DNA from 2 places in the Undibacterium sp. GW821-FHT07F11 genome. Region 2 is predicted to be linked to the other one. Evidence: predicted binding sites of a transcription regulator. Region 2 holds the regulator's gene; the other holds the start of a gene.

Region 1 (11,134 bases), on a different contig from region 2:
CATGGCCTGCTGCCTGCCCTCCCCATCTATCCAGAAAGCACTCGCGCCGTTCTCAGCAATGATGGCATCAAAATCACATAGCCTTAACAAAGGCAAAGTCCAGTAAGTTGGCCGCCCAGTCACAGCTATACGCCGCAGGCCTGCGATTTTCGAACGGTCAAGTGCAGCCAGCGCGGCCACTGTCAGCTTGCCATGGCTACTGAAAGTATCATCAATATCCGTCAATATGCCACGCACCTCTCTGCGTTGTTCAGCAGGCCAGCTACTCAATGCCTGCATGCTCATAAATCGTAGGTATCCTTATTCCCCTGCATGACATTGTCTATCATTTTACGGTTCAGGGTAGGATTCAGTAACTCTATAAAGGTATAAATATAGCTGCGCAGATAAGCGCCCTGCTTGATCGCTACCCGTGAAACATTCATGCCAAATAATTGGCCCACAGGTATGGCGCGTAAATTCTTGTCACGCTCAGCATCAAAGGCCATGCCAGCGATAATACCTACCCCCATACCCAGCTCTACATAGGTCTTGATGACGTCTGCATCGATGGCTTCGAGCAAGATATCCGGCTTTAAATTACGAATCTGGAAGGCGTGGTCTATTTTGCTGCGTCCGGCAAAGGCAGCATCATAGGTAATCAATGAATAATTGGCAATTTCTTCGAGACTGACGTTCTTCAATTTCAATAAGGGATGTTCAATCGGCACGACAACGACATGCTCCCATTGGTAACATGGTAAGGAAATCAAACCATCAAATCCGGCGATGGCCTCAGTCGCAATCGCAATATCAGCCTGGTCACGCATGACCATTTCGGCAATTTGCTTTGGATTGCCTTGCAACAAGGACAATCTGACCTTGGGGTATTTTTGCATGAAGGCCTGCACCACCTTGGGCAAGGCATAGCGTGCCTGAGTATGGGTAGTGGCAATGGTAAAGCTGCCGCTGTCTTGCGCCGCGAATTCCTTGCCTATGCGCTTAAGCCCGTCAATTTCTTGCATAATCAGCTCAACCGACTTCAACACCGCCCTGCCCGGTTCAGTAAGGCCACGTATGCGTTTACCATGACGGGTGAAAATATCGACGCCCAACTCCTCTTCAAGTTCAATAATTGCCTTGGAAACACCGGGTTGCGATGTAAATAAGGCCTTGGCAGCCTCAGTCAGATTAAAATTCTGTCTTACAGCTTCGCGTACAAAGCGCAATTGATGTAGGTTCATGGGTAGTTTTTTTGTAAAGGCGAGGATAATCTCTTATGCAATTAGACCTAGGTTAGCATCGTTTGATATGCATGCGCTAGTATATAGACCCTGAGCCAAGAATTCCATGTTTCCACCAATTACAACATGCACAAATCATTATTACTGGTAGTTTTCAGTCTTTTCACTTGTTTGATAACATCATCTCTTGCATCTGCAGAAAGTATTACCGTCCAGGGGCCGCAGCTCAAGAAACCCAAAATTTGCCTGGCATTGTCTGGTGGCGGTGCGCGTGGCTTTGCCCATGTGGGCGTACTCAAGGTACTGGAAGAATTGCATATCCCTATAGATTGCATCGCTGGCACCAGTATGGGCGCAGTGGTTGGTGGTTTGTATGCAGCCGGTTTTTCTGCCAGTGAAATTGAAACCCGTCTTGATGCTTTGAAGCTCAACGATATCGCGTTAGACAGAGTAGAAAGACGTTATCTGCCGCAAAGCGTCAGGGAGGAAGATGAACAATACCCTCTCGGTGCCACACTGGGCCTGAGCGCGAATGGCGTGCGCCTGCCCGCGGGCGTAGTGCAAGCCAGCCAGTTTCTGGAAATCTTGCAAAACTGGACTGCCCATCTACAGCCTGACATTGATTTTGATCGTTTGCCCATCCCTTTCCGCACGCTGGCAACAGATATGGAAACTGGCAAGATGGTGATCTTTACCAAAGGCCCCTTGCATAAGGCCATACGGGCCAGCATGGCAGCCCCCGGCGTATTCGCCCCTATAGAAATAGATGGCAAGTTATTGTCCGACGGTGGCCTGGTCAGGAACCTGCCCGTCGATATCGCCAGGCAAATGGGTGCAGACGTCGTGATCGCCGTCAACATAGGTACGCCACTGATGCCGCGCGACCAGTTGCTCACCCTGTTCAATGTCAGCCAGCAAATGGTCAACATTCTGACCGAGCAAAATGTAGAGGCACAAAAAGCCCTGCTCGGCCCCAATGATATCTTGATAGAACCAGGTCTTGGCAACATCACATTCATGGATTTTGCCAGATCAAAAGAAGCCGTCAAGATAGGTGAAAAAGCGACTCATGAACTGGATGCCAAGCTGCTTACCTTAAGTCTGCCACCAGAAATGTATGCAGTCAGACATGAGATACGTTTGAACCCACAATTACCGCCAATCAAAATCCAGTTTGTCGATATCACCACCAATGGTGCAGTACCCGAGAGTGATATACGCCGCCAATTGAACATACGGACAGGCACAGAATACAAGGCGGAAGACATCAATCGCAAACTGACCATACTGAATAATGCCCGCGAGTTTGACAGCGTCAACCATGAACTGATCGAGCGCGATGGTGAATACGGCATACGGGTGAATGCCTATGGCCGCAACTGGGGTCCGCACTTCCTGCGCTTTGGCCTGGCCTTGTCCAGCGGCTTTGAAGGTGCTGGCGGCTTCAAGCTGCAGGTTGGCCACCGTCGGCCATGGCTTACTGATGGCGGCCTCGAATGGCGTAATGATCTTGAATTTGGTAACAGCATTAAATATCACACCGAATTACGCCAGCCTGTGTTTGAACGTGAAGGCATGTACCTGGCACCGTTTGCAGAAATAGGCCAGAACACCAGGAACTTATATAGCGGCAATACCCGTATTGCAGAATACAACTTCCGCAGTGACAAACTGGGCCTGGACCTCGGTTTTCGCATAGGGGAACAAAGCATACTCGGTGAAGCCAAACTGGGTTTGAATTTCAACCATTACCGCGTGCGCCCTAAAATCGGTGGCTATCTGCTGTTAAACGAAGATGGCAGCGTGAAAGTTGAATCCCTGCCCAGCGCTGATTTACAACAATTTGGCCTGAAGTCGGCTGTCGTCATAGACCAGCTCAGTGATGCCAGCTTCCCCCGCTATGGTTACAAGGTGGATGCCAGCGCTTTTCTGGGCACCAGTGATACCCGTAAAAATTTCCAGGAAGTGGCCATCAATACTACCTGGGCCAATAGCATCAATAACCATAGTATCAACCTTAAATTGAACGCGGCTGGCCTGTTCCAGAAAGGCACGGATGTACGCGGGATAGGTTCTACCCTGGGTGGCTTCCAGCAATTATCAGCCTACCAGCCAGATCAGTTCACCGGCGACTTCATGGTCTATGGCAGCGTTACATATCTGCTGCGTGCAGTAAAGTTTGATCTGGCAGGACAAAGCCTGTTCCTTGGTACTTCGCTGGAAGCGGGTAATGTCTGGAACAGGGGTGAAGATATTTCGTTCAAATCACTGCGCAAGAGTGCCAGCCTGTTTGCAGGTTTTAATAGTTTTATCGGCCCTATTTACCTGGGCTTTGCAGTAGGGCAAAGTGGGGCAAAAAATGTCTTTTTCCAGTTGGGGAGGCAATAAAAAAACGCGCTCAATTTTCTATCAATTGAGCGCGCTTCCAAGTATTCACAACTGGATTTTAACCGCCATAGGCATACACAAATTTTCCGCCCTGTATCTTGCCCATGACACGTGAACGCTGGTCCAGGCCTACATGGTCGCTTGCACTCATATTGATGACACCCTGAGGCACGACCAGGTCTTTGGTGTTTTCCAAAGCAGTGCGCAAAGCCTGTCTGAAAGCCTTGCTACCTGGCTGTGCGGTTTTCAAGGCAACCGGAATTGCATTCGCCAGCAACATGTACGCGCCCCAGGCATCACCGGCAAATTGCGTCGTTGTGCCAGCACCATAGACTGCTTCATACTTGCGCACAAACTCTGTGGAGATTTTTTTTACTGCATGCTTTTCAGGCAGTTGCAGTGCTACTACTGCTGGACCAGTAGGGAATAAAGTCCCCTCAACATCCTTGCCACCCAGCTTCAAAAATTCCTGGCTGGCGATGCCATGGGTCTGGTAAATCTGCGACTTGTAACCACGCTCTATCAGGGTCTTTTGCGGCAAGACCGCTGGCGTACCAGAACCGGCAATCAGCACTGCATCTGGCTTTGCTGCCATCATTTTCAAGACCTGGCCCGTGACGCTGGTATCGGTGCGGGCAAAACGCTCATTGGCGACGATCTTGATATGCCGCAGTTCAGCCAGTTTGGAAAACTCACGCCACCAGCCTTCCCCATAAGCATCGGCAAAACCGATGAAGGCCACCGTCTTGACACCATTATCAGCCATATGCTGAGTCAGGATCGTCGTCATATGGGTATCATTTTGTGGCATCTTGAAAGCCCAGGCACGTTTGACATCCATGGGTTCAACAATGCTGGCCGATGCTGCCAGGGTGATCATGGGTGTTTCGTTTTCTGCCACGGTTTCCAGCATTGCCAATGCACTGGGTGTGGTATTCGGGCCGACGATGATATCGACCTTTTCTTCGGTGATGAGCTTGCGCGCATTCTTGACTGCATTGCCGGGGTCGCTGGCGTCATCCAGCATGATGTACTCAATTTTTTTGCCACCAATTTCTTTAGGCCAGAGCATGATGGCATTTTTGGAAGAAGCACCGATAGCCGCTGCCGGCCCAGTAGTGGACAGATTGATGCCCACCCTGATTTGTGCCTGCGCTATCACACTGCCCAGACTCAGGGCCGCGATGACAGCACCACGCAGGGAATAAGAAAAGATCAAAGACATGCGATGACTCCAAAAAATTATGGGCGGGATGCGCAATTTGCAAACCGCCACAAACCGTCATAAACCAACTCAAGCAATTAAAGATGTGACTCAACTACGCTTTGATCAATCGCTCCAAAAATGGATTTGCCGTTTTTATCCAGCATCTCTATCTTGATGCTGTCACCGAATTTCATGTACGGCGTCACAGGCTCTCCCACGGCAATCATTTCCAGCGCGCGTTTTTCTGCGATGCAGCTATAACCCTTGCTGGCATCCTTGTTCGACACCGTACCAGAACCGATAATGGTGCCTGCCCTGGCATTTCTGGTCTTGCACAAATGCGTGATCAGTTGTGGGAAAGAAAATACCATATCCACGCCGGCATTTGGCTGGCCGACCAGCATGCTATTCATGCTGGAGCGCAGAGCCAGATTGACTTTGCCGTCTTTCCATGCTTCACTCAGCTCGTCTGGCGTCACTGCAACTGGTGAAAAGCTGGATGCCGGTTTGGACTGGAAGAAACCAAAACCTTTTGCCAGCTCAGCCGGTATCAGGTTGCGCAGAGACACGTCGTTCACCAGCATCAGCAAGCGTATGTGCTCACCCGCATGCTGTACCTTGACGCCCATGGGCACATCACCTGTAACAACTGCAATTTCACTTTCAAAATCTATACCCCATTCTTCTGAAGTCATGACGATGTCATCGCAAGGGCCGATAAAATCATCACTGCCGCCCTGATACATCAGGGGGTCATGCCAGAAGCTTTCTGGCATCTCGGCATTTCTGGCTTTGCGCACGAGTTCTACGTGATTGACGTAGGATGAACCATCAGCCCACTGATAAGCACGCGGCAAGGGTGCCATGCAGTTTTTTGGCTCAAACTCAAAACTGTAGGCTGCCCGGCCAGAATTCAGGCGGTTATATAATTCTTCAAGCTGGGGCTGGATAAAATTCCAGTCATCCAGAGCACGCTGCAAAGTCGGGGCGATGCCATCCGCAATGGCTGCCGTCTTTAAATCACGGGCAACCACCAGCAATTGCCCATCCCTGGAACCATCTTTCAATGTTGCAAGCTTCATAATTCCTCAATTTGATCATGTTTTCTCCGATTTTACCTGAAGGGTCTGTCTAATTTGTCAGGAAACTGACAACCGCGACGACTAACAAGCAATTTACTTAGCAGAACGGCGCAATTTTAGGTATGCTAAAACCTAAATTCGCTGTTGCCTGTCTCCCTAAAAACTGATCTGTACAGGAATCATCACCATGAACTTCAGTAACTTTAAAATCAGGGTACGTCTCAGCTTTGGTTTCGGCCTGACCTTGCTCACCATGTTGCTCATGGTAGTCATCAGCGTGGTAAGGTTGAATGAAATCGCTGACCGGAATAGAGAAATTCTCGAAGATGATGCGGTAGGCGTGACCAGTGCCCTGGAAATGTCAGCCCTGATACAGGAAAATGGCAGTCGCACGCTGGAGTTATTTATTACACCAGATCAGAAAGCCCGGACAAGTCAGTATGCTGCCATTGATGCAAACAAGAAAAAAATAAACGCCCTGCTTGACATCTCAAGAAAACTGGCCCTGGCACCGAAAGAAAAAGAAGCGGTTGAAAAACTGGTCGCTTCCAATGCAGCTTTTGTGGCTGCTTTCAGCAAGACCGGTGACCTGATCGAGCTGGATCAAAAAGATGAAGCCATCGCCATGATGGGGAAATCCACCTTCCCTGCATTGAAACAATCCCTGATCGACATAGATAAACTGAGTGCAATACAAAAAGAAGACATGAGTGCCAATGGTGAAGCAATCAAAGGCATCATCATGTTTTCTCGCAACCTGATGATCATACTGGGCATTATTGCCTTCCTCATCAGTGCGGCCTTTGCTGCATGGATTTCACGCTCGATTACCAACCCGCTGGATGAAGCCGTCAAAGTCGCCACCAAGGTGGCCAATGGCGATCTGACCGGCCGCATAGAAGTACGCTCACGTGATGAAACCGGGCAATTGCTGAGCGCCCTCGCAGATATGAATAACAGTCTGGTCATGACCATCACCCAGGTGCATAGCAGTACCGAAATGATCTCCACGGCTTCTGGCGAGATCGCCTCCGGCAATGCCGATTTGTCCAACAGGACAGAATCACAGGCCAGCTCGCTGGAAGAAACCGCTTCGTCGATGGAAGAACTCACTTCCACCGTCAAACAAAACGCCGACAATGCACGCCAGGCCAATCAGCTTGCAATCTCTGCTACCGAGGTTGCTACCAAGGGCGGGCAAATCGTTGGCCAGGTCGTCAATACGATGGGGTCTATCAAGGATAGTTCGGGCAAGATTGTTGACATCATCGGTGTTATTGATGGCATTGCCTTCCAGACCAATATCCTGGCATTGAATGCAGCAGTAGAAGCCGCCCGCGCTGGTGAACAGGGCCGAGGTTTTGCCGTGGTGGCCGCCGAAGTCAGGAACCTGGCACAGCGTAGCGCCAGCGCCGCCAAGGAAATCAAGACCCTGATCGACGACTCGGTAGAAAAAGTTAATCTGGGTAATAAACTGGTTGATGAAGCTGGCCTGACCATGGATGAGATTGTCACTTCCATCAAACATGTGGCCGACATCATGAGTGAAATCACTGCTGCCAGCCAGGAACAAAGCGCCGGGATAGAACAAGTCAATCTCGCCATTACCCAAATGGATGAAATGACGCAGCAAAACTCTGCCCTGGTTGAACAGGCAGCAGCTGCCGCCGAGAGTATGCAGGAGCAGGCTGGCGCACTGGCACAGGCGGTGAGTGTATTCAAGCTCGATGCCGTGGCAAAAAAATCACCCGCTCCCACCGTCAGCAAGGCAAGCAAGGTGAGTGGAAAATCACCGCATAAAACCGCAGTAGCTCCTTTAAAAATCAGCAAGGCGCCAACAAAAGAAGCAGAAAAACCTGCCAAAAAAACATCCAGCATGGAAAAGCCAACTGCAGCTACCAATGATGATTGGGAAGAGTTTTAAACGGTATTTAATCGCCTACGCAAAAACAGCTCCGGAGTTGAACCCGCGGAGCTGTTTTTACTTGTCCTGTCAGAGCATATTTACACCGACAGATCCACTTGCTGCAAGCTATGTGCCTTGCCATCTTCGCTCAACCAGATACCAGAAGATCGAATCTGTCCATTAGACTGATTTTGTGCATTTTTTAAATCGAAGTCAGTGCTGGCATTACCGAGATATAGTGCACCGACATTGGCCTGCTTCAGGGTCTGCAATTGATCATGACCGGCACCATCCTTGGTCCACACTTTCAATTTCTGGTAGATTGCATCGCTTTCATCTATCCAGTGATTGCCATCACTGTCATAAGCGGCCAGTTCAGAAAAGCCATTCCCGGTACCGGGGCCAAATAGTTCACTGCCATTATTGATCTTGCCATCATTGTTTTTATCCAGTGCCAAAAAGCCAGCGCCCTGAACGAAAGAGATATTTTCTTTCTTGCCATCGCCATTCAGATCAAAGGCAAATTTTTGCGAGGTCAATTGCGCAGAATTGCCAGAGAAATTAATAACCAGGGGATCAACTTTTTTAGCGTCACCAAGACGGATATTGGTATTGCTTTCTTCGTGATAGCTACGGCTTAATTCAAACGACAGATCAAAACTGATTTCCTTATTATCTGCAGTGACGATTTTTCCTGTGGCATGAAAAGAAGTCTGCTCCGTCTCTGTGTAGGATTGATGTCTGTCTATCTCTACGCCCCAACCTTTCTGTGCTGGCTGCGGATTTTGTGCTGTGCCTTCTGCCGGTGGCTGGGCAGGCTGAGCGGCTGCTTGTGTTGCCGGTGCGGTGGTATCTGGCTGCACATCAGCGCTACTCAGGGAATTGATTTTCTTGCCGGTCATGAGCTCTATGATGTATCTGATCAGGCGTATACGCGGGTCATTTTCGGCTTCATCTGTGGCTTGTTGAACTGCATCGGTTGGTGCAGCAGAGCTCGTCGGAATTGCTGGCGGCGCAGGTGGCGCAAACTGTGCAGCCTTGCCGGCATCAGAGATTTGTACATTGCTGGATGCATTCCTCAAATTCGCCGGGCCATTAGCGTTCCTGCCTTCAAAATCGGGGCGCTCCTTACCTATCCATGCTCGTAACTTCTCCTGCGTTTCCAGAGTCGTGGTGGCAGCGTGTTGTGAAGAAAGGGAAATATCCGAGGAAGCAATTTTCATGATGCGCTCCAGCCTTGAGCTGTCAATGAGAAAAACCTGGAACGCATATCGAGGGCGTGACCATTTTTTATGCAATAGTCTGTCCCTCGCATACAAAAAAGGACGCGACCACGCATGGCTTGCCAGCCCGATATCAGTTCCATCCGCACGCACTTCGGAATTGGTGAATCATCAAATGGAATATGCGTGATCTAAACAGATAACGGTCAAAGTTCAAAAAGCTTTATGAAAAAATGCCAGATAAACCGTTTTTTATTTAAAGAAGATTCCGCTCATGGGAACTGCCATACGCACACTAAGGTCATAGCAAACTTGTGCCCGCACAGTGGTATGCTTGCAAACTATTTTATTTCAATATTCTTTAGGAAACTCTTATGCTTAAGTTGCGCTTATTATCAAGTGTTCTTATTTCTGCAGGTTTGATCAGTTGCACCAGCGTCATGGCCGCAAATGACAATGCCAGGACGACAAATAAGCATGCTGCAGCTGCGCAATCCGGGCAGCAAGAAATTACGCAAAATACGCAATTAAGCCGGCACCTGAGCCAGCAACTAAATAAGCTGGCTGACGAATATTATGAAAAACAAACCGCTTTTGACCCCATAGGCGCCACTTATAACGGTGACACCCGTTATGACGACAAACTGCCCTTGACGCTGTCTGCATCGGTCAGGGCAAAACAACTCGCCATGTGGATGGATATTGCCAGCAAACTGGCGCGCATCAAACACGAGCAATTATCAGCGGCCGATGCTGTCACCTACGACTGCCTGGACTATGAACTCAAGTCCAACCTGGAAATGGCCAAATTTGATGGTCACCTGTTACCAGTCAATCAAATGGACAATCTGCCTGTCACCCTGGCCCATTTTGCGTCTGGACAAAGCGCACAACCCTTGAAGACCGTCAAGCAATACGAAGTCTTCTTACGCCGCCTGGCGCAATTACCGGTATGGATGAACCAGGCCACAGACAATATGCGGGAAGGTATGAAGCGCGGCATCGTCTTGCCAAAGGCACTGGTCAATTCTACCCTGCCCCAGTTTGCGCAACTGGTGACCGATAAGGTGGAGGATCATGCCTACTTTGCGCCAGTCAAGAATTTTCCAGACAATTTCAGTGAGGCAGATAAGCAACGCCTGAGCAAGGCATACAAACAGGCGCTGACAACTAAAGTCTTGCCTGCATTGCGCCAGTTTAATCAATTCCTGTCGCAAGATTATCTGGCTGCCAGTCGCAGCAGCAGTGGTTTTGGTGCCTTGCCGGGTGGCGACACATGGTATCGAGCACTGGTACGCGACCAGACCACGACCAATCTCGAACCGGAAACCATACATGCCATAGGTTTGAAAGAAGTGGCACGCATACAAAATGAATTTGTCGCCCTGGGTCCAAAACTGGGCTACACCGGTGATCCGGTGGGCTTGCCTGCCTGGATAGATACGCAAAACCAGTATCGTCCCTACAAGACTGAGGCAGAAGTATTGGATGGTTACCGGCAGATAGAAAAAATGGTCAAGGCCAAATTGCCAGAACTGTTTAACAAGATGCCAAAAGCGGCGCTCGACATTCGCGCCGAACCGGAAATCAGCAAGCAGACAGCATCTGACCATTACACCCAGCCTGCCTTTGATGGCTCGCGTCCGGGCGTATTCTGGGCTGTCATTAATAATCCTGCAGACTACAGTACCACTGGCATGAAAACCCTGTACCTGCATGAAGGGCAGCCGGGTCATCATTTCCATTTAGCAACATCACAGGAACTCGACATCCCAAAATTCCGCAAGTTCGGTGGTAATAATGCCTATACCGAAGGCTGGGCCCTGTATGCAGAAACCCTGGGCAAAGAAATGGGTTTGTTTGAAAACGACCCCAGCGCCTACCTTGGCCATCTGACGGATGAACTCTTGCGTGCCACCCGGCTCGTGGTGGACACCGGTTTGCATTCCAAGGGCTGGACGCGTGAACAGGCCATCCAATACCAGCAATCCACGCTGGGTTATAGCGAAGCCGCCTCACGTCAGGCAACCGAGCGCTATATGGCCTGGCCGGGTCAGGCTCTGGGCTACAAGATAGGTTCACTGAAAATCGTCGAACTCAGGCAA
Region 2 (11,134 bases):
ATGCTGGAATCGCAACTGGCAGAGATATCATGGACGCAGACGCAAAAACGCCAGCCGCAAAAAGCAGAAATCCTGCGTGAATTGCTGGCTACTGGCTTTAGCGCCAGCTTGTCCCGCTATCTTGTAGAAAAACTGCCAGAAACTGGCAAGGTTGAGAATGGCCTGGACTGGATCAAGAATGTGCTGGTACGCAATCTGTCCACTATCGATAATGAAAATGAAATGCTGGAAAAGGGCGGCGTGTATGCCCTGGTCGGCCCTACAGGTGTAGGCAAGACTACGACTACGGCCAAGCTGGCTGCTCGTTGCGTCATGCGCCATGGCCCCTCCAAGCTGGCATTGATTACTACCGATGGTTATCGTATCGGCGGCTTTGAACAATTGCGTATTTACGGCAAAATCCTGGGTGTGATGGTGCATGCCGTCAAGGATGAGGCTGATTTGCGCATCGCCTTGTCCGAGCTCAAGAACAAGCATACGGTGCTGATCGATACAGTCGGTGTCAGTCAGCGCGACAAAATGGTGACTGAGCAAGTCGCGATGTTGTCAGGAACAGACACTCCGGTGAAGCGCTTGCTGTGCCTGAATGCGACATCGACAGGTGAAACCTTGAGTGAAGTGGTGCGTGCTTATCAGGGGAATGGTCTGGCAGGTTGCATTTTGACCAAGCTCGATGAGGCAGCGACGATAGGTGGCGCACTCGATATTGCGATACGCCAGAAGCTTATGGTGTATTACGTTGCCAGTGGCCAGCGTGTGCCGGAAGACCTGCATATTGCCAACAAGCTGTATCTGATAGACCGTGCTTTCAAACTCAAGCGCGAAACGGCCGCTTTCCGTTATCTCGATGAAGAGTTGCCTCTGCTGATGGCTGGTGCAGTCACGGCTGCACAGGCATCAGGACGTGCTGGTCAGGAGGTGTCCCTTGGCTAGTTTCGATCAGGCTGAAGGCCTGCGCCGCATGCTGGCTGGGCCAAAACCAAGAGTGTTTACCTTTTTGTCAGCATTGAGGGAAGATGAAAAAAGCGGCATGCTGGTCAATCTGGGGGTGTCGCTGGCACGTCAGGGTAACCAGGTGTTGATGGTGGACGCTCGTTCATCAGAGAATAGTGTTGGCGCATGGTTGAATGCCAACCTTGATCAGACCTTATTGGATGTAGCGAAACAACAGCGTACAATGAAGGAAGCAGTGAAATTGGTTGCTTCCGGCTTGTCGGTGACGATGTTGGCGCGCCATGCATGGCTGCCGCCAGAAAATACGCGGCAATTGTCCAAAGTGTTTGATGTGGCGGCGAACCGTGCTGATCTGGTCATCGTGGATAGCGAGATCAATTTGGATGACAGTTTTCCGTTGGCGACGCTGGACGACAGCGAACTAGTAATACAGGTTTCAGCTGATCCCGACATGATCAAGGCTGCTTATGGCCTGATCAAGCGAGTGAGCAATCGGCTTGGCAGGCGTGGTTATGGTATTTTAGTGTCCGGTGCATCGGAAAAAGAGGCGAGATTGATTTATACAAATATGGCGCAGGCGGCCAGCCGTTATCTGGCAGTGCCACTGCACTACGTCGGCAATGTGCCGGAAGATGAACATGTAAGAAAGGCTGCACATTTGGGACGCTCTGTGATTGATGCTTTTCCTAAAGCCCTTGCTTCTCTGGCATTCTCCCGGCTGGCTGAACAATTGGCGAAGACCGCGCGTTCCACATTATGTTTAGAGGGAGTCCCTGAGCTGGGTGTCGGTCTCGGAATGTAATCAAAAAATGTACACCGCTAGCGGAAAATCAGATAAAAACTTCCTTTTAAGGGAGCATGCGCCCCTGGTCAAGCGTCTGGCTTACCAGTTGAAGGCGCGCCTGCCTCCCAGTGTGGAGGTAGACGATCTTGTGCAGGCCGGTATGATAGGCCTGCTGGATGCCGTTAACCGCTATGAAGACACCCATGGAGCACAGTTTGAAACCTATGCGGTGCAACGCATACGGGGTGCCATGCTGGATGAATTGCGCAGTAGTGACTGGTTGCCGCGTGGCGTGCGCCAGAACATGCGCAAGATAGAAAATGCCATGAATGTGTTGCAGCAAAAGCTGGGGCGACCACCACTGGAAACCGAAGTGGCGAAGTCGCTCAAGCTCAGCCTGGAAGAGTACCAGAACCTGCTCACTGACAGTGGCGGGCATCAACTCGTGTACTACGAAGACTTTCATGATTCAGATACCAAGGAACATTTTCTCGATCATTATTGCTCGGATTTTTCTGGCGATCCGCTACAAGATTTGCTCAATGACGACTTCCGCGATGCTGTCATCGGCGCGATAGACAGTCTGCCAGAGCGAGAGAAACTGCTCATGGGTCTGTACTATGAGCAGGAATTAAATCTTAAAGAAATCGGTGCCGTGATGGGGGTGTCAGAATCACGGGTCTCACAATTACATAGTCAGGCTGTGGCCAGGCTCAGGGCATACTTAAGGGAGAAAGCGTGGACTGGGCTAGCATAGTTGGTTTGATACTGGTGGTGTTAGGCATCGTCAGCGGACAGTTGATTGAAGGCGGGCGCCTGTCTTCGCTGGTGCAACCTGCTGCTTTTGTGATTGTGGTGATTGGTACCCTGGGTGCAGTGCTGTTGCAAAGCAGGCTCAATACCTTTATGCGCGGTGTGCGCATGCTGCGCTGGGTGGTGTCTGAACCGCCGGACAGCAGCAAAAAAAATGTCGCAGATGCGCTGATCTGGAGCGTGGTCGCCAGACGCGAAGGTTTCCTGAGCCTGGAGCGTTATATGAATGCTTCCACTGATCCCTTCATAGGCAAGGGCCTGCGTCTGGTGATTGATGGCATAGACCCGATACGCCTGAAAGACATACTTGATGTCGATATATCGCTCTATGAAATGGAGCAGCGCCAGGCCGCTAAAATTTGGGAAGCAGCAGGTGGTTATTCCCCGACCATAGGTATCCTGGGTGCCGTGCTGGGGTTGATACATGTGATGGAAAACCTTAGTGATCCATCCAAACTTGGTGGTGGTATTGCTGTTGCCTTTGTTGCCACGATCTATGGTGTGGGCATGGCCAACTTATTGTTCTTGCCAGTCAGCCATAAGCTGAAAGAAATCATAGGCCGAGAAGTGACGCGGCGTGAAATGTTGTCTGATATTTTTTATAGCATCGCTTTGGGCGACAGCCCGCGTGTGGTGGAAGAAAGACTGACCAATCATCGCAACTGACGGTAAGGCTACCAGGTAATGCCAGACTAAGGCTAGACTGAGAAAATATACTTATGGCAAGAAAAAAATACCACGAAGAACCAGAAAACCATGAGAGGTGGCTGGTTTCTTACGCGGATTTTATTACCTTGCTGTTTGCTTTTTTTGTCGTCATGTATGCGATATCCTCGCTGAATGAGGGCAAGTACCGGGTCTTGTCAAATTCGCTGACTGGTGCATTTGGCAAGGTTATGACGGTTAATCCCAAGCCTGTTGACGCGCCAGTTGAGCAAAAAATCAAACTTGATCCTTTGCCGCTGGTCAAAAACCGCATCAGCGAAGGCTTGCGCAAGGAGAGAGCGCAAATGACCACCATGGCCAAGGACATCCTGACCGTGCTGGAGCCTTTGGTGCGCGAAGGCAAGGTGAGGGTGACCCAGACCAGCCGTGGTATCACCATAGAAATTAATGCCAGCCTTTTGTTTGCACCGGGTGATGCGCGTCTGAATATCGATTCCATACAGGCGCTGAAAGCCATTGCCGGTGTTCTCAAGATCGATACCCATGCGATACAGGTAGAAGGCCATACCGATAATCTGCCTATCAAAAACTCTATTTTCCCCTCTAACTGGGAATTGTCTGCCGTACGAGCCAGTACCGTTGCCCGTTTGCTCACAGAGAACGGTGTCGATGAAAACCGGGTGACAGCAGTAGGGCAGGGGGCGAAATTACCAGTGAGCGACAATGAGACACCAGAAGGGAGAGCCAGGAACCGGCGTGTATCTGTCACCATACTGGCAGTCTTGCCAGAGCCCGTAGTAGAAGTGCCTTTAGTGCCAGCATCTGCGCCTGCTGCAACATCATTGCCCGCACAAGCTGCAAGGCCAGCCGCAGCTTCCTTGCCTCAAACTGCGGTGAGGCCTTAAATTCGTTGAGGTTTGCCCGGAAAGGGCGAGGACAGACGCATGACAAAGTGTCACGTCAGTCTTAGGTGGCGATATAGCCTTTACCTGGCGTGCTTTTGACAGTCGATTGACCATTTGGGCCATACATGGACCCAGCCTGATTTGTATTTTGTTGCAGCAGATTTAAGGTTGCCTGATTCAGCGACAATCGACGGTTAATCAGTGAACCGTTGGTGCGATTATCTTCTTTGGCTTGCACAGTCAGTTGTAGTAGCGCATCCCAGTGTTTGGCGACAGTCTGGGCATCGTCGGCTTGCTGCAAATAAGCTTGCATGCCGTCAATATCAGCGTTAAATCCAAGTTCACTCAAAAAGCTGTTACGCTTTTTTTCCAGTTCCGTCATTTTGACTACAAGTTGTCCCTTGCTCTGGGTAAAGTCATTGAGCTGGACAATATCGCTTTCAACCAGTGCAGATTGCTCTTGCTTAAGCAACTCGGCGAGCGACGACATGACGCTCACTTCTTCCTGCAGGCATTGTTGAATGGCAGCGTGTCCGGAACTTGTTGCGTTCATTTTAGCGTTTTCTGGCGTTGAGCAAATCTTTAACTGTTTCCAGAAGCCCATCAGCGACTTTTTCCGAATTCACCTGAAAGCGTCCTTCGGAAATGGCCAGCTTGATCGCTTCCACCTTCTTCGTCTCAAACACAGCATTGCTGGCCTGCGTACTTTGCAAGGCTTGCAACTGTGTGGACAGGGTCGAAATTTGTACTTTCGACGAATTCGTCACGGGTACCGCAGTTTCCGCGGGTTTTTCCGTGCGAGCCTGTTGCGGGCTTACTGGTAGCCCCGCGGTCTTATTCAGTGCGTCATCAATTTTCACAGCGATACCCTCTAGTGTGGGACTTACAAACATCTACATCCAGTTTATCGGCTGTGTAATTTTAAACTTTAACCTTACTGTGAAAAAATATTGCATACATTTAATTCTATAGGCTAAATATCTTGCTATCAGTAAACTATTTCTATAATGCCACCATTCTTGGCAACACCGCTGACGGTTTGTCCAGAGCTGGTTTTGGCCTTGGCAATCTGCCCATCTGCTGCGTTATTGAGCGCAATGGCATCTGTTGCTACTTGGAAACCAGGCCCATTGCTGACTACCCGCACAGATTGTCCCTGTTGAACTACGGCAGGACTCTTCAAGGCATCCAGACGCATGACGCTGCCAGAGGCCATGGAAACCTGCATGCTTTTACCGATCGCTTGCTCAGGAGCAGTGATGACACCGGCTGGCAATTTTGAGATATCGCCTCTTTGCTTGCTTAAATCGTTTAGTGAAATGACTTGCCCATGAGTAAGGGCGTTGGCTGCAACATAATAATCCGCCGTGACTTGTACATTTGCCTGCAGATAAACCAGCCAGGGGGCAGGTGCAGTACAGCGTATCGCCAGGGTCACTTTGCCCCATGGCTTGCTGCCTGGCAATAGATAGGGATTGGGATTATCGCAAGCCTGCAAGTTGAGTCGTTTATCAACCTCACCCACGCTCACCACTACTTCATTGCTCAGGCCTGATGCCTGTAGTGTCAAAAAGTCCAGTGCAATCTGGCGCAACTGTGCAGTGTCCTGGGCCTGGGTTGCAGGTGCCGCCTGACCAAGGCATGTGAAGCCGAGCAGCGATAGTGTCAAAACTTGCTTGCTGACGATTCTGCTTAATTTCTTTGCGGCTTTCATCATGTTTCCTGCCTGGATTGTTCTGAACTCTATTTTAGGATTCACAGGCTTTTTTGAATGCTTGAATAAACGGGCTTTTCCCTTTCTGCTTGCCTGATCAAACTTGTCCTGTGGCGAATAAGATGCAAGGTATAGAAAACCCTTGTGTGCCTTATGAGTAAAGCACAGTGGCAGAGGAGAGAAAGATGGTTGGCAGATTAGATGACTTTTTGAAATTCCACGAGACTGCCTTGTCAGTCCGGGGGCAGCGTCAGCAATTGCTGGCATCCAATATTGCCAATGCTGACACACCTAATTACAAGGCGAAGGATATTGATTTCTCCAGCGCACTCAGCCATGCCCTGGGGCAAAACCTGAACCAGTCACCGACAGCCTTGAGCAAGACCGCAGCCCAGCACATCGACACACCGGGTAGCGTAGCAGGCATGACGCCACAATACCGCCCCACAGTACAAGGTAGCGTCGATGGTAATACTGTTGATATGGATGTGGAGCGTAATCAGTTTACCGACAATGCCCTGCGTTATGAAGCCAGCCTGACCATTATCAATATGCAGATCAAGAATATGTTGGCAGCGATACAAGGATAATCATCATGTCACTCTTTAATGTCTTCAATGTTGCCGGATCAGCCATGAGTGCGCAGTCACAGCGCCTGAATGTGGTAACCAGCAATCTGGCCAATGCCGACAGTGTCACCAGTTCAGACGGTACGCCATATAAAGCCAAGCAGGTGGTTTTCAGTGCAGTGCCCGTGGCAGGCACTGCGTCTACCGCCGTCAAGGTAAATGAGGTTGTAGAAGATACTAATCCGCCTAAACTGATGTATGACCCAAAACACCCGATGGCGGATGAAAAGGGTTATGTCGCCATGCCAAATGTGAATGTGGTGGAAGAAATGGTGAATATGATTTCGGCATCACGTTCATATCAAAACAATGTAGAAGTCATGAATGCAGCAAAAACCATGTTGCTGAAGACCTTGACTTTAGGGCAATAAGATTTCTTGAAGGAATAGATCATGGCTACCAGTGGCGTACAAAGCAGTACCGTTGATCCAGCATTGCTGGCGACAATGAACGGGGCAAAAGCCTCGGCAAATTCGACAGAAGATGCCAAAAACACCTTCATGACTTTGCTGGTAACCCAGCTCAAGAACCAGGACCCATTGAACCCTATGGACAATGCCCAGGTGACCAGTCAATTGGCGCAATTGTCTACAGTTTCTGGTATCGATAAGTTGAATGCATCGGTGACTGCCCTGAGCGCCAGTTTCCAGAGCGGACAAAACCTGCAGGCCGCCAGCATGATAGGCCACGGCGTGATCGCACCAGGCAATTCCATGATAGTCACGGAAGGCAAGGGTATTTACGGCGTTGAATTGCCGCAGGCTGCCAGCAATGTTGAAGTGGTGATACGTGACAGCTCGGACGTGATTGTCAGAAAAATGACTCTGGGTGCCTTGCCGCAAGGTGTGAATACCCTGACCTGGGATGGTAAAACCGACGCTGGTACGACAGCCGCCAATGGCGCCTATAAATTCGAGTTTGTCGCCAATGCGGCAGACAAAAAACTGGATGCGACCAGTCTGGCATTTGGTGTGGTATCGAGCATTACCTCAAGCTCTCAGGGCTTGAAGCTCAGCCTGCCAAATATTGGTGATGTCAGTATGAATGACGTAAGACAAATTTATTGATCCTTGGAGTAATCCTGTATCAAATCCTGTAGTAATGCGTAACGACGAACTAGCCTAAGTAAGGGAGAAATATCATGGGTTTTCAACAAGGACTGAGTGGACTTAACGCTGCTTCCAAATCCCTGGATGTGATTGGTAATAATATTGCCAATGCCAGCACCGTGGGTTTCAAGCAAGGACAGACGCAATTTGCCGATGTCTATGCCAATTCACTTAATGGCTCTTCTGCAGGTACTGTGGGTATTGGTACTAAAGTATCGGGTGTCGTGCAGCAATTCACGCAGGGTAATATCTCGACGACGAATAATCCCCTCGATATCGCAATTAATGGCGGCGGCTTCTTCCGCATGTCGACCAATGGTGCTGTCACCTATACACGTAACGGTCAGTTCCAACTGGATAAACTTGGCAATATCGTCAATGCGCAGGGTGCGCAATTGACGGGCTATGTAGCCAATGCCGCAGGCGTACTGTCTACGGGTGCTGCTGCTCCCATCAACATCAATACTGCAGATATTCCGCCTGCACAGTCAACGCTGATCAATGCGGTCATGAATCTGGATTCGCGCAAACTTGTTCCTGGTACGCAATTGCCAGCTACGATTCCGCCTGTCATTACACCTATCGCTTTTAGTGCGACTGATCCGACTACTTATAACAGTTCCACTTCCCTTGCTGTGTTTGACAGCTTGGGTAACTCACACGTTGTTCAGTCATTTTTTGTCAAGGTAGACAATATTGCGACGCCACCTACTGCGCCTGTCACGATTGAGTGGGACGTGTTTGCCACTGTTGATGGTGTCCTGATCGCTGGCGCGGGTGCGACGGCCAACTCCATTACCCGTCTTGGCTTTGATAACCTTGGCAGGTTGAGTGCGGTAACACCGCAGTTCTCTGCCACAGATCCGCGTGCAACTACCTTGACAGTGCCAGTCAGTACTGGTGCGGTGACGCCGATTAATACGACGCTTGATATCAAATACGATTTCACTGGTACTACACAATTTGGTTCGGATTTCAGCGTTAGTAAAAACACCCAGGACGGTTATGCATCCGGCAAGCTGGCAAAGTTCAATACGGCTAAAGATGGCACTATCGTCGGTAGTTATACCAATGGTAAAACAGCTGTTCTGGCGCAAGTAGTGTTGGCCAATTTCACCAATCCAAATGGTTTGCAATCAACTGGTGATAATCAGTGGATAGAAACCGCAACTTCTGGCAATGCCCTGGTTGGGCCACCAAATTCTGGTGCCCTGGGAACTTTGACTTCATCTGCGACAGAGGATTCAAATACTGATTTAACAGGTGAGCTGGTGAACATGATTACCGCCCAGCGTGTCTACCAGGCCAATGCACAAACCATCAAGACGCAGGATCAGGTTATGCAAACACTGGTCAACCTGCGTTAATGGTGAAGTGGTGAAGTTTTTAGCTGAATTGATATGCGTGTTTTAAATCTCAGACAAACAGGAGTAGCTCATGGATAGACTGGTATATACCGCGATGACCGGTGCCAAGCATATCCTTGAGCAGCAGGCTACCGTCTCGCATAATCTGGCGAATGTCACGACTACGGGCTTTAGGGCGCAACTGGATTCATTCCGTGCTGTGCCAGTCAAGAGTGATGGCTTGCCTACCCGTGCTTTCGTGGTGGATGCCACGGTAGGTACGGATTTTTCTACCGGTGCCATGCAAAATACAGGCCGCGAACTGGATGTGGCAGTGCAGGGCAAGGGTTGGCTGGTGGTGGAAAAGGCAGATGGTTCCGAGGCTTTTACCAGGCATGGCAGTCTGAAGGTCAGCGAAAACGGTATCTTGCAGACGCAGAGTGGTTTGAATCTGGTGGGTGATGGCGGGCCCATCACCATACCGCCAGAAGTATCAATTGCCATCGCCAAGGATGGTACGGTATCGACCATCCCCACCGGTACCAAACCAAATGCCGTGCAAGTCATAGGCAGGTTAAAACTGGTTAATCCTCCTGAAGAGAATATGGTGCGTGGAGACGATGGCTTATTCAAAACAAAAGATGGTGTTGCCGTTGATGCAGACCCTTTGGTAGGTGTTGCTGGTGGCATGCTGGAAAACAGTAATGTGAATGTTGTTGAATCCATGGTCAACATGATTAATCTGGCACGCAGTTTTGAAATGCAAATGAAGCTTTTGCAGAATGCCGAGAATAACGCCAATAAAGCAGGTCAAATCCTGACTTTGAGTTGAGTGCTTCTGTAGCACAATAGCCTTGTAGAAATCTTTGCCGCCAAGATAAAGCGAGGCAAAGTAAACCAAGGCAAAAGGGGAAAGCAATGATACGTTCATTATGGATAGCCAAGACTGGCCTGGATGCGCAGCAAACGCAGATGGACGTCGTGTCCAATAACCTGGCCAACGTCAGCACCAATGGCTTCAAACGTTCACGCGCTGTGTTTGAAGATTTGCTATATCAAAATATACGCCAACCCGGTGCGCAAAGTTCACAACAAACGCAATTGCCGTCTGGCTTGCAACTCGGTACCGGTGTGCGCCCGGTTGCTACAGAAAAGATTTTCACGCAAGGTAATTTGCAACAGACTGGCAATAGCAAGGATGTGGCAATACAAGGCCAGGGATTTTTTCAGGTCTTGCTGCCTGACGGTTCTACTGCCTATACCCGTGATGGTTCTTTTCAGACTGATAATCAGGGGCAACTGGTTACTTCCAGTGGTTTTGTTATCCAGCCTGCAATCACTATTCCCGCTAATGCGCAATCCATTACAGTGGGACGTGATGGCACGGTGTCGGTGACGCAGCCAGGTTCCGTCGCGCCTGTGCAAGTCGGTTCACTGCAACTGGCCACTTTTATCAATCCGGCCGGTTTGATGGCAATGGGTGAAAACTTGTATGTAGAAACAGCAGCGTCCGGCAACCCCGGTACGAATACACCGGGCACCAATGGCGCTGGTTTGCTGATGCAAAGCTTTGTTGAAACATCCAACGTCAACGTGGCAGAAGAGCTGGTCAATATGATACAGACGCAGCGCGCTTATGAAATCAACAGCAAGGCGATCACTACATCAGATCAGATGTTGCAGCGCTTGTCTCAACTTTAATCGCAACTTTATTGCAGCTGCAATCAAATAATCAGCACCATATTGATGAATCCAGCTTGGTGAGTACATCATGAAATACACAAAATTTTTCTTATTGCTTCCTTTGCTGGCGCTCACGGCTTGCGCAATGACGCCGCCGCCTATCGTGCATCAGCCTACGTCCATTCCTGCGCAATCGGCCAAGCCACAGAAGCAGGCGAATGGTGCGATTTTTCAGCAGGCTACTTATCGCCCCTTATATGAAGATGCCCGGGCCCGTATGGTTGGTGACACTCTGACGATATCCATCGTCGAGAAAACTTCTGCTGGCAAGGCTGCTGCTGCTTCCAATAGCAAATCTGGTGCCGCTTCTTTTGCCGCGCCTACGGTATTTGGTGTTCCGGCGACGACAACGGCGCAAGCTAGTCTGGCGACTTCGTCTTCTACCAAATATGATGAAAAAGGCGCGCAAACTGCCAGTAATAATTTTACCGGTACGATTGCTGTCACAGTAATTGATGTCATGCCAAACGG

The links. The regulator FliA, encoded in region 2, starts transcription of late flagellar genes. The targets are predictions, from matches to a motif close to CTAAAGTTTNNNNNNNNNNNGCCGNTA.
Region 1: AC07OI_RS06610 (SPM autocatalytic domain-containing protein) is a predicted target of FliA. The motif match lies at 9,230-9,256, and genes of this name have one in related genera.

The regions. Positions count from the first base shown of each region.
Region 1 covers NZ_JBWKQH010000002.1:602,918-614,051, forward strand. Annotated here, with positions in the region: gene AC07OI_RS06580 (HAD family hydrolase) at 1-285, opposite strand, end outside; gene AC07OI_RS06585 (CysB family HTH-type transcriptional regulator) at 282-1,223, opposite strand; gene AC07OI_RS06590 (patatin-like phospholipase family protein) at 1,395-3,611, shown strand; gene AC07OI_RS06595 (ABC transporter substrate-binding protein) at 3,670-4,836, opposite strand; gene AC07OI_RS06600 (fumarylacetoacetate hydrolase family protein) at 4,914-5,900, opposite strand; gene AC07OI_RS06605 (methyl-accepting chemotaxis protein) at 6,088-7,824, shown strand; gene AC07OI_RS06610 (SPM autocatalytic domain-containing protein) at 7,905-9,029, opposite strand; gene AC07OI_RS06615 (DUF885 domain-containing protein) at 9,404-11,134, shown strand, end outside.
Region 2 covers NZ_JBWKQH010000010.1:164,461-175,594, reverse strand. Annotated here, with positions in the region: gene flhF (flagellar biosynthesis GTPase FlhF) at 1-933, shown strand, start outside; gene AC07OI_RS23810 (MinD/ParA family ATP-binding protein) at 926-1,756, shown strand; gene AC07OI_RS23805 (RNA polymerase sigma factor FliA) at 1,764-2,495, shown strand; gene AC07OI_RS23800 (flagellar motor protein) at 2,477-3,217, shown strand; gene motD (flagellar motor protein MotD) at 3,271-4,122, shown strand; gene AC07OI_RS23790 (flagella synthesis protein FlgN) at 4,184-4,675, opposite strand; gene flgM (flagellar biosynthesis anti-sigma factor FlgM) at 4,677-4,982, opposite strand; gene flgA (flagellar basal body P-ring formation chaperone FlgA) at 5,111-5,839, opposite strand; gene flgB (flagellar basal body rod protein FlgB) at 6,022-6,426, shown strand; gene flgC (flagellar basal body rod protein FlgC) at 6,432-6,836, shown strand; gene AC07OI_RS23765 (flagellar hook assembly protein FlgD) at 6,858-7,532, shown strand; gene flgE (flagellar hook protein FlgE) at 7,607-8,941, shown strand; gene flgF (flagellar basal-body rod protein FlgF) at 9,012-9,752, shown strand; gene flgG (flagellar basal-body rod protein FlgG) at 9,839-10,621, shown strand; gene AC07OI_RS23745 (flagellar basal body L-ring protein FlgH) at 10,692-11,134, shown strand, end outside.